2 regions of the Gemmiger qucibialis genome follow, and region 2 is predicted to be linked to the other one. Evidence: riboswitches for the same ligand, from Rfam matches in the RefSeq annotation. Region 2 holds a riboswitch; the other holds the start of a gene.
The links. A riboswitch is a leader RNA that binds a small molecule or an ion and turns the genes downstream of it on or off. The one in region 2 is predicted to bind thiamine pyrophosphate.
Positions count from the first base shown of each region.

Region 1: another riboswitch for thiamine pyrophosphate. It lies ahead of thiE (thiamine phosphate synthase); the one in region 2 lies ahead of thiT (energy-coupled thiamine transporter ThiT).

Region 1 covers NZ_JAQFEN010000013.1:1,272-5,685, forward strand. The annotation lists gene thiD (bifunctional hydroxymethylpyrimidine kinase/phosphomethylpyrimidine kinase) at 1-787, opposite strand, end outside; gene thiE (thiamine phosphate synthase) at 924-1,556, opposite strand; TPP riboswitch at 1,623-1,726, opposite strand; TPP riboswitch at 1,793-1,894, shown strand; gene thiW (energy coupling factor transporter S component ThiW) at 2,199-2,717, shown strand; gene thiM (hydroxyethylthiazole kinase) at 2,734-3,510, shown strand; gene PG062_RS13560 (pyridoxal phosphate-dependent aminotransferase) at 4,033-4,414, opposite strand, start outside.
Region 2 covers NZ_JAQFEN010000001.1:615,918-620,331, forward strand. The annotation lists gene PG062_RS02815 (1,4-alpha-glucan branching enzyme) at 113-1,825, shown strand; TPP riboswitch at 1,872-1,986, shown strand; gene thiT (energy-coupled thiamine transporter ThiT) at 2,072-2,635, shown strand; gene PG062_RS02825 (PTS transporter subunit EIIC) at 3,237-4,414, shown strand, end outside.

The DNA.
Region 1 (4,414 bases), on a different contig from region 2:
CGTTATCCAATGCAAAGGCGTGGTTCATGGGGCCGGAGCCATGGCCCAGGTCCAGCATGGCGGCCAATGCGCCGGAAATATACGCCTTGGCGCGGCGCACAGCGGTTTCCAGATCATAGCCCTTTGCCAGGTTGGAGGCAATGGCGCTGGACAGGGTGCAGCCGGTGCCGTGGGTGTTAGGGTTATCAATGCGCTGGCCGTTGAACCAGGCGGCGCTGCCATCGGTCAGCACCAGCAGGTCGTTGGCATCGTTCAGGTTATGCCCGCCCTTGCACAGCACATTGCAGCCAAATTTCTGGCTGATCTCTTTCGCGGCGTTTTCCATATCGGCGGCCGTCTTAATGCTGTGGCCGCACAGGATCTCCGCTTCGGGGATGTTGGGGGTAATGACTTCCGCCAGGGGCAAAAGCTCAGTTTCCAGCGCGGTAACTGCGTCCGGTTCCAGCAGGGCTGCGCCGGAGGTTGCCACCATCACGGGGTCCACCACGATATGCTTTGCGCCGTACTGCCGCAGCTTTTGGGCGATCACGCGGATCAGCTCCTGAGAGCTGACCATACCGATCTTGACAGCATCCGGGTAGATATCCGTAAACACGGCATCCAGCTGCTGCGCTAAAAATTCCGGCGTTGAATTCAGGATGCCGGTCACCCCAGTGGTGTTCTGGGCGGTCAGGGCGGTGATGGCGCTCATGGCAAACACGCCGTTCATCGTCATGGTTTTGATGTCGGCCTGAATTCCGGCGCCGCCGCTGGAGTCACTGCCAGCGATTGTCAATGCTGTTCTCATGTTTTTCCTCCTGTTGCCCGTATCGGGCGTGGTTCAGCATCAGGTAAAAATATCCGCCGTGCAAGGTGGTGCCCCCAATGCACAGCGCACCAACAGCGATAGGATGTATCGAACACCCCAAAGCTGCAAGGTCATATTATAACTGCCCGGCCAGGCGGTACAGTTCCCGGCTGGCAGCGCAGGGGTCGGCCTGGGCAAAAATGGCGCTGACAACGGCCACACCGGCCAGCCCCCTGCCCTGCAGCTGCAGCAGGTTGGCGGCGTCAATGCCGCCGATGGCTACAACGGGGATGTTGACCGCCGCCGTTACCGCGCGCATGGTTTCAGCAGTAACAGGGTGGGCGTCCAGCTTGGTGCCGGTCACAAAGGCCGCGCCGCAGCCAAGGTAGTCCGCGCCGTCGGCCTGGGCGGCCAGCGCTTCGGCAGCGTTATGGGCCGATACGCCCAAAATCTTATCCGGCCCCAGCAGGGCGCGGGCGCGCTTAGCGGCCATATCGCTCTGGCCCACATGCACGCCGTCCGCCCCGGCTGCCAAAGCAATCTCGACATTATCATCAATCACAAACGGCACATGACGGAAGTGGCACAGGGCGGACAGTTCCTCGGCTTCGGCCAGCAGGTCGTGTTCGTCCAGGCATTTTTCCCGCAGCTGCACAAAGGTTGCCCCGCCGTCAATGGCCTGGGCCACTACATCGGCAAGGCGGCGGCCGTTCAGCCAGGTGCGGTCGGTCACAGCGTACAGGCGCAGCTGCTGCGGCAGAACTTTCATAAACAAAACCTCCAAAAAAGGCAAAACAAAAAACGGGCGCGCCGGAAAAAGGCGCACCCGCTTTGTACACGAATGTTGCATTCTCCCTACGTTGGCATTACCCACATCAGGTTCATCGGGTCGGAACCGATTGTTCCCTCTCAGCCATAGTGGCTCCCCATAACAGGTACTATCATACCCCTTTTTGCGGATAAAAACAAGACCTTGACAAAATTCCCGTAAGTGTTTATGATGGGTAACGAAATCAGGGGAGCCTTTTTGGCTGAGAGGAAGCGCTGCTTCGACCCTTAATACCTGATGTGGACCATGCCACCGTAGGAAGACTTTCAACTGTTTTGTTCTGTCTTTTTTGCAGGGGCTCCGCGTTGGGCCCCTGCTTTTTGTATCATATCAGGGCCGGCCCGTTGGGCCGCCTTAGGGGAAAGGAAGGAAAACAGGCATTGTGCCCGAAGCTGCGGGGGAGCGCCCGGAGCTTTGTGATTCAGCGATGGGAAGCCGTGTTCCGGCGTGAGAGGAAGCCAGCAAGCTTCGACCGAACAGCGGGGAGAAGTGTTTGCCCGCTGCGCCCGTACAAGGCGGCTGACGGCAGATGCCTGCGGCAGCCTTCCGCTTTTTTGTTATATTGAAAAAGGAGTACTCGATATGAAAAAGTCCAATACCAAAAAGCTGGCTCTGGCCGGTGTTCTGTGTGCCGTTGCTGTTGTTGGCAGCATGTTTTCTTTCCCTGTTTTTGGCAGCAAGTGCGCGCCGGTGCAGCACATGGTCAATGTACTGTGCGCCGTTCTGCTGGGGCCCTGGTACGGCGTTGGTGCCGCATTTGTGGCCAGCCTGCTGCGCAACCTGCTGGGCCTTGGCAGCCTGATGGCGTTCCCCGGCAGCATGTGCGGCGCTTTGCTGTGCGGCATTGTCTACCACAAAACCCACAAGCTGCTGCCCACTTTGATCGGTGAGGTGTTCGGCACCGGCATCATCGGCGGTTTGCTGGCATGGCCGGTCGCTATCCTGTTTATGGGCAAGGCCGCCGGCGATATTGCGTTCTATGCCTACATTGTGCCGTTCCTGGTTTCCACCGTGGGTGGTTCCATCATTGCCGGCATCATCCTGTTTGCGCTGGAAAAGAACGGCACCCTGAAATCCATGCAGAACGCCCTGAACAAGTAACACGAGGTTTGTATTTATGTCCGTATCCGCACCGCTGGCCGCCATCCGGGCGCAGCACCCGCTTCTGCACTGCATTTCCAACATTGTTTCTGCCAACGACTGCGCCAACCTGGCGCTGGCCATCGGGGCAAGCCCCATCATGGCCCAGGCCCCGCAGGAAATGGCCGACATTGCCGCTTTGGCCGGCGCCGTTGTGCTGAACACCGGCACCCCGGACGAAGCCAAGTTCGCCGCTGCCCGCACCGCCGGTGCCACGGCAAACCGCCGCAGCATCCCTGTTGTGCTGGACCCAGTGGGTGTGGGCGCAAGCCCCTGGCGGCTGGCAAACATCCAGAGCCTTTTGCAGCAGGTGCAGCCCGCCATTGTGCGGGTGAACGCCGGGGAGGCCGCCGCCCTGCTGGGCCTTGGCGGCAGCGAGCACGGGGTGGACAGTCTGACCGCCCCAAAAGCGCCCGCCGGGCTGGCCGCAGCGTTGGCGCAAAAGCTGAGGTGTGTGGTGCTGCTTTCCGGCACCGAGGACCTGATTGCCGATGGGCAGCAGCTCTGCACCGTGCGCGGCGGCAGCGACCGGATGCGCACCGTGACGGGGGCCGGGTGTATGCTTTCCGTTTTGTGTGGGGCGTTTGCCGCCGTACAGCCGGGGGATGCCTTTACCGCTGCCGTGCAGGCCGCACGGTTCTGGAAAGCCTGCGCCGAGCAGGCTGAGGACCATGCCGCCGGGGCGGGCAGCTTCCGCGTGGCGCTGTTTGACACGGCGGGCAGCATGACGGATGAAGTATTTGCCGGGGAATAATTTTTATGGTGGCAACTTAGGGCAATACCGCATAATTCTAAGTGCCGATACGGCGAGCGAGGTGCGGCAGATGCCAAGCCAAAAGCGCAGATAATACTGGATGCTGCAAAGGTGAGCGCCGCCAGTGGCGGAAACAGCGAACCGAAGCAGGGGCAGCGGTCGCAGAGTGCGAGGGGCTTTTGCCCCCGAAGCACGATGCGGGTACCGCAACCCGACATTATCGAGCATTTTGGCAACGCAGATGCCGTGCCGCAGCTGCCGGAGCGGTGCTTAAGCCGCAAGGCGGGAATTGTGCGGTGTTGCCTTAGTTGTACAAGTGCGTTTTCCACCCCCCGTACCCTGCTAGTGACTGATAAAACCATTGCCTTCTTTGTAGGGCGGGGTCACTGACCCCGCTGCTCCCCTGCCCTAACACAAACAAAAATCAGCAAGGCCCGATACCGGGGTGAATCTCACCGCACGGTATCGGGCCTTGCTCTATATTGCTCTATATTTTATGTATTGCTTCCCCGTTTGCCTGCTTTACCCAATCAGGCCGCTGTTCTTGACAGCCTGGACGGCTTCGGTGATTTTTTCCACCGGCAGGGTCAGGGCAAAACGGACGTAGCCTTCACCGGACGGGCCAAAGCTGGAGCCGGGGGTGCAGATCACGCCGGCTTTTTCAATCATTTCCATGCAGAACTCCATGCTGGTGCCGTGCCCCTGCGGGACCGGTGCCCAGACGAACATGGAGCCGTGGCTGTCCGGCACATCCCAGCCGATGGAGCGGAAGCCCCCGCACAGGGCGTCGCGGCGGCGCTGGTATTCGGCACACTGGGCCTTGATGGGCTCCAGCGGGCCTGTCATAGCGGCAATGGCGGCTTTCTGCTCCGGGATGAACTTGCCGAAATCGATCTGGGTGCGC
Region 2 (4,414 bases):
ATCTGCGCTTTTGGCTTAGCAGCTGCCGCACCTCGCTCGCCGTATCGGCACTTAGAATTATGCGGTATTGCCTTAACACACGTTCAATTTTGCAGGGTAAGGGGGCAGAGCTATGCGGCCGGATGTGGAAGAGTTTTTCTGCGGCATCAGCTTTGACGCTTACCGCCTGCTGGGTTCCCACCCGGTGGGGCCGGGGCGCGGCTGGCTGTTTACCCTGTGGGCGCCGCACGCCCGCCGCGTGCAGCTGCTGGGGGACTGGAACGGCTGGGATCTCTATTCCGCCGCCGAGCTCACCTTTTGTGAGGACGGCCTGTGGCGCGGGCGGGTGCCCCAGGCGCAGCTTGGGCAGCTGTACAAGTATAACATTCAGGGGCCGGACGGCAGCTGGCAGCTGCGGGCAGACCCGTTTGCCTTTGCGTTTGAAGCTCTGCCCGGCACGGCTTCCCGCCTGGCGGAGCCTAATTACCCGTTCGCCGCTCCCTTGCTGCGCGGTGCCCGCCGGGATGCTCCCGTTCTGATTTACGAACTGCACGCCGCCAGCTGGCACCGCCATTGGGACGGCCGCTATTACACCGGGCCGGAGCTGGCAAAAAGTCTGGTGCCCTATCTTGTGGAGCACCACTACACCCATGTGGAGTTTTTGCCGCTGGCAGAATACCCGTTTGACGGCAGCTGGGGCTACCAGGGGTGCGGGTATTTTGCCCCCACCCAGCGCATTGGCGGGTTTGCAGGCTTTGCCGCGCTGGTGGATGCCCTGCACGCCGCAGGCATTGCCGTGCTGATGGATTTTGTGCCGGTCCATTTTGCGCCGGATGCCGACCGCCTGGCCTGTTTTGACGGTGCGCCTTTATTTGAATCCGGCCCCAGCGACTGGGGCAGCCTGAACTTTGATCTGGCCAGCCCACCGGTGCGCAGCTTTCTGCTCAGTTCGGCGGCGTTCTGGCTGCAGGTGTGCCGGTGCGACGGCCTGCGGGTGGATGCCATCGGCAACGCGCTGTACCACTGCCCCAACGGCTGGCAGGCAGCAGAGTTTTTCAAAACGCTGACAGCTGGGCTGCACGCGCGGTTCCCCGGCTGCATGCTGGTGGCAGAGGACAGCGCCGGTTCCATGAACGCCACCTCCGATGCCGCCAGCGGCGGGCTGGGCTTTGACTATGTGTGGGAGATCGGCTGGACACAGGATACGCTGGCCTATTTTGCCGCGCCGTTCGGCGGGCGCAGCGCTCTGTTCCGGCAGTTGTGCGGCAGCTTTGGCCCCTTTGGCGCGGTGCAGGGCATCAACGCGCTGAGCCACGATGAAAACCACCCCGCCAGCATTTTCACCCGCCTGTATGGCAATGTAGAAGAAAAGCTGGCCCAGATGCGGCTGCTGCTGTTATTACAGGCCGCCCGCCCCGGCAAAAGCCTGCTGTTTGCGGGGGTGGAGTTCGGCCAGCCGGATGCCTTTACCGATGGCCGGGAGCCGAACTGGGCTATGCTGGCGGACGCCGGGCACCGCGCCCTGGCTGATTACAGTAAGGCGCTGAATGCTTTCTGCCTGGCACACCCGGCGCTGTATGCGCCCCAAAGCTTTGCCTGGACCGCGCAGGATGCAGGCACCGGCGTGCTGGGCTTTACGTTGCAGGCCGGCTGTGAAACACTTTTGTGCGCCCTGAACACCGGCACACAGGCCGTACAGGGGTTTGGGCTAAAGCCGGGCTGGGGCAGCTGTGCCCTGCCGCTGTTTGCCGCGGGCTGGGTGGATAATGCTCCCCGCCCCATTGCCAACGGATGGCTGGCGCTGGACCTTGCACCGTTAAGCGGCGGAATTTGGCAGATCGAGTAGTTTTCCGCCTTGACAAACCGGCATTTCCTGCTATACTGGGAACCGGACATAAGAACAGGGGCGCTGGGGGGCATCTCCGGCTGAGATCAAAGCAACTGTGTTTTGAGCACCCTATACCTGATCCGGGTAATGCCGGCGTAGGAAGTTTTGCTGTGGTTATATACTGCTCACAACGCTTTTGGCGCCCGCTGTACCTGCGGGCGCTTTTCTTGTTTTTATGTACTATTTTTCAGGAGTGGTATGTATATGTCATCCTCTTACACCAAAACGCGCATTATGGTAGAATGCGCCCTGATGATTGCGCTGGGCACCATCCTGGCCAACATCAAAATCTATGAGCTGCCCAACGGCGGCTCCATCACGCTGTTCAGCATGGTGCCGTTCATTCTGGTATCCTTCCGCCACGGGGTCAAGTGGGGCCTGTTCACCGGCTTTGTGAACAGCCTGCTGCAGATGCTGCTGGGCTTTTATGCGCCCCCGGCGCCCGGCCTGCTGCCTTTGGTGGGCATGATCCTGCTGGATTATGTGCTGGCCTTCTCCTTTCTGGGGCTTGCCTGCGTGTTTGCCAAGCCGTTCAAAAACAAGCTGGTCGGCGTGGCCGTGGGCTCCGCCGCCGTGTGCGTGCTGCGTTTCCTGTGCAGCTTTTTGTCCGGCGTGCTGATCTGGGGCAACCTGAGCGATGGTCTGCCCGCGTGGATCTACAGCCTGACTTACAACGGCTCCTACATGCTGCCGGAAGGTATTATGACCACCATCGCCGTGGTGCTGCTGTACAAGGCTGCGCCCCAGCTGTTCAGCGCCAACAACTGATTTTGCCATTTTCAACTCCGTTTGCCTGGGGTGCCGTTTTTACGGCGTCCCAGGATTTTTTATTTCCTTTTTTCTTGATTTGCCCGTACCTGCTGCACAAAAGTTTTACCATGGCAGACATCACATTTTCCGCCCCGCCCGCCAGCCGCACCGCACGTTTTTTGCCCTGCACCAGCAGCTGCCCGTTTCAGCTGCTAACTATTACAGAAATGCGTTTTTGTACAGTTTTTTCAAATGTATTTTTGTTGCAATATTTTAGCAAAAAACGCTCACTTTATGTTATCTTTATCTATCTCTTTGTTTCGTTAAAGCGCCGGGGCACCTGTCTTTCTTTCAAGTTTCGGTCAAAATGCGTTATATTTTTAGCAATATAACCAAAGTCGCCTTTGTTTTTTCGGCATTGTGCTATTTTGACAAAATACATTTGCAATTTATTGAAAATATGTTAAAATAGATTTAACAGATTGTTACACCGCAAACAATGTTCCTATTTACCACTGCATGAACGGGAATTTTGCTAACCAGAGCGGTTTTGCAATCCCCACCGGGGGCATTAGCTTCACCCCGGCAAAATACGTCCGTATTAGGAGGAATGTATCTTATGATGAAATGGCTGCAAAAGCTCGGCAAGGCGTTGATGCTGCCCGTTGCCGCGCTGCCCGTCTGTGGTATTCTGATGGGTATTGGCTACGCTCTGGCTCCCGCCGTTATGGGTGCTGAAGGTTCTACTACCGGTGCTGCTTACACGGTCGGCTTCCTGCTGGTCAAGGCCGGCGGCGCTCTGATCGATAACATGGCTTGGCTGTTCGCCATCGGCGCAGCTGTCGGCCTGGCAGACGACCATGACGGCACCGCCGGTCTGGCTGGTCTGGTCAGCTTTTTGATGATGCAGCAGCTGCTCAGCCCCGGTGTTGTGGGCACCATCCGCGCTGCTGTTGGTTCCACCTTGGAAGAGGGCACCGTTGATTACATTGCTTTCAGCAAGATCGCCGGCAACTCCTTCATCGGCATCCTGGCTGCTGTCATCGGCGCCACCTGCTACAACAAGTTCAAGAGCACCAAGCTGCCTGACTGGCTGGCATTCTTCAGCGGCAAGCGCAGCGTTGCTATCATGACCGCCCTGGTTTCCATCGTGGTTTCCGTCATCCTGCTGTTCGTCTGGCCCGTTATCTTCGGCATTCTGGTTGCTCTGGGCAACGGCATTGCCGGTTTGAGCGGCATCGGCGCAGGTATCTATGCTTTCCTGAACCGTCTGCTCATCCCCACCGGCCTGCACCACGCTTTGAACAACGTGTTCTGGTTTGACACCATCGGCCTGGGCGACCTGAAACACTTCTGGGCTGGCGAGACCAGCGCTGACGTGGGCTGGGACCTTGGCATGTACATGTCCGGCTTCTTCCCCTGCATGATGTTCGGTATCCCCGGCGCTGCACTGGCTATGGTCCGCACCGCCAAGAACAAGAAGGCTGCTATCGGTCTGGTTGTTTCCGCCGCTATCTGCGCTTTCGTCTGCGGCGTTACCGAACCGTTTGAGTTCGGCTTCATGTTCCTGTGCTTCCCCCTGTATGTTGTTTATGCTGCTCTGTACGGCATTTTCACCATTATCACCTACTACTCCGGTTTCCGCGCTGGCTTCTGCTTCTCCGCAGGCGCAACGGACCTGGTTTTCTCCGCTTCCCTGCCCGCAGCTGCCAAGACTTGGATGATCATTCCTCTGGGCATTGCCGCTTTTCTTGTGTTCTACTTTGTCTTCTACTTCGCTATCACCAAGTTTGACCT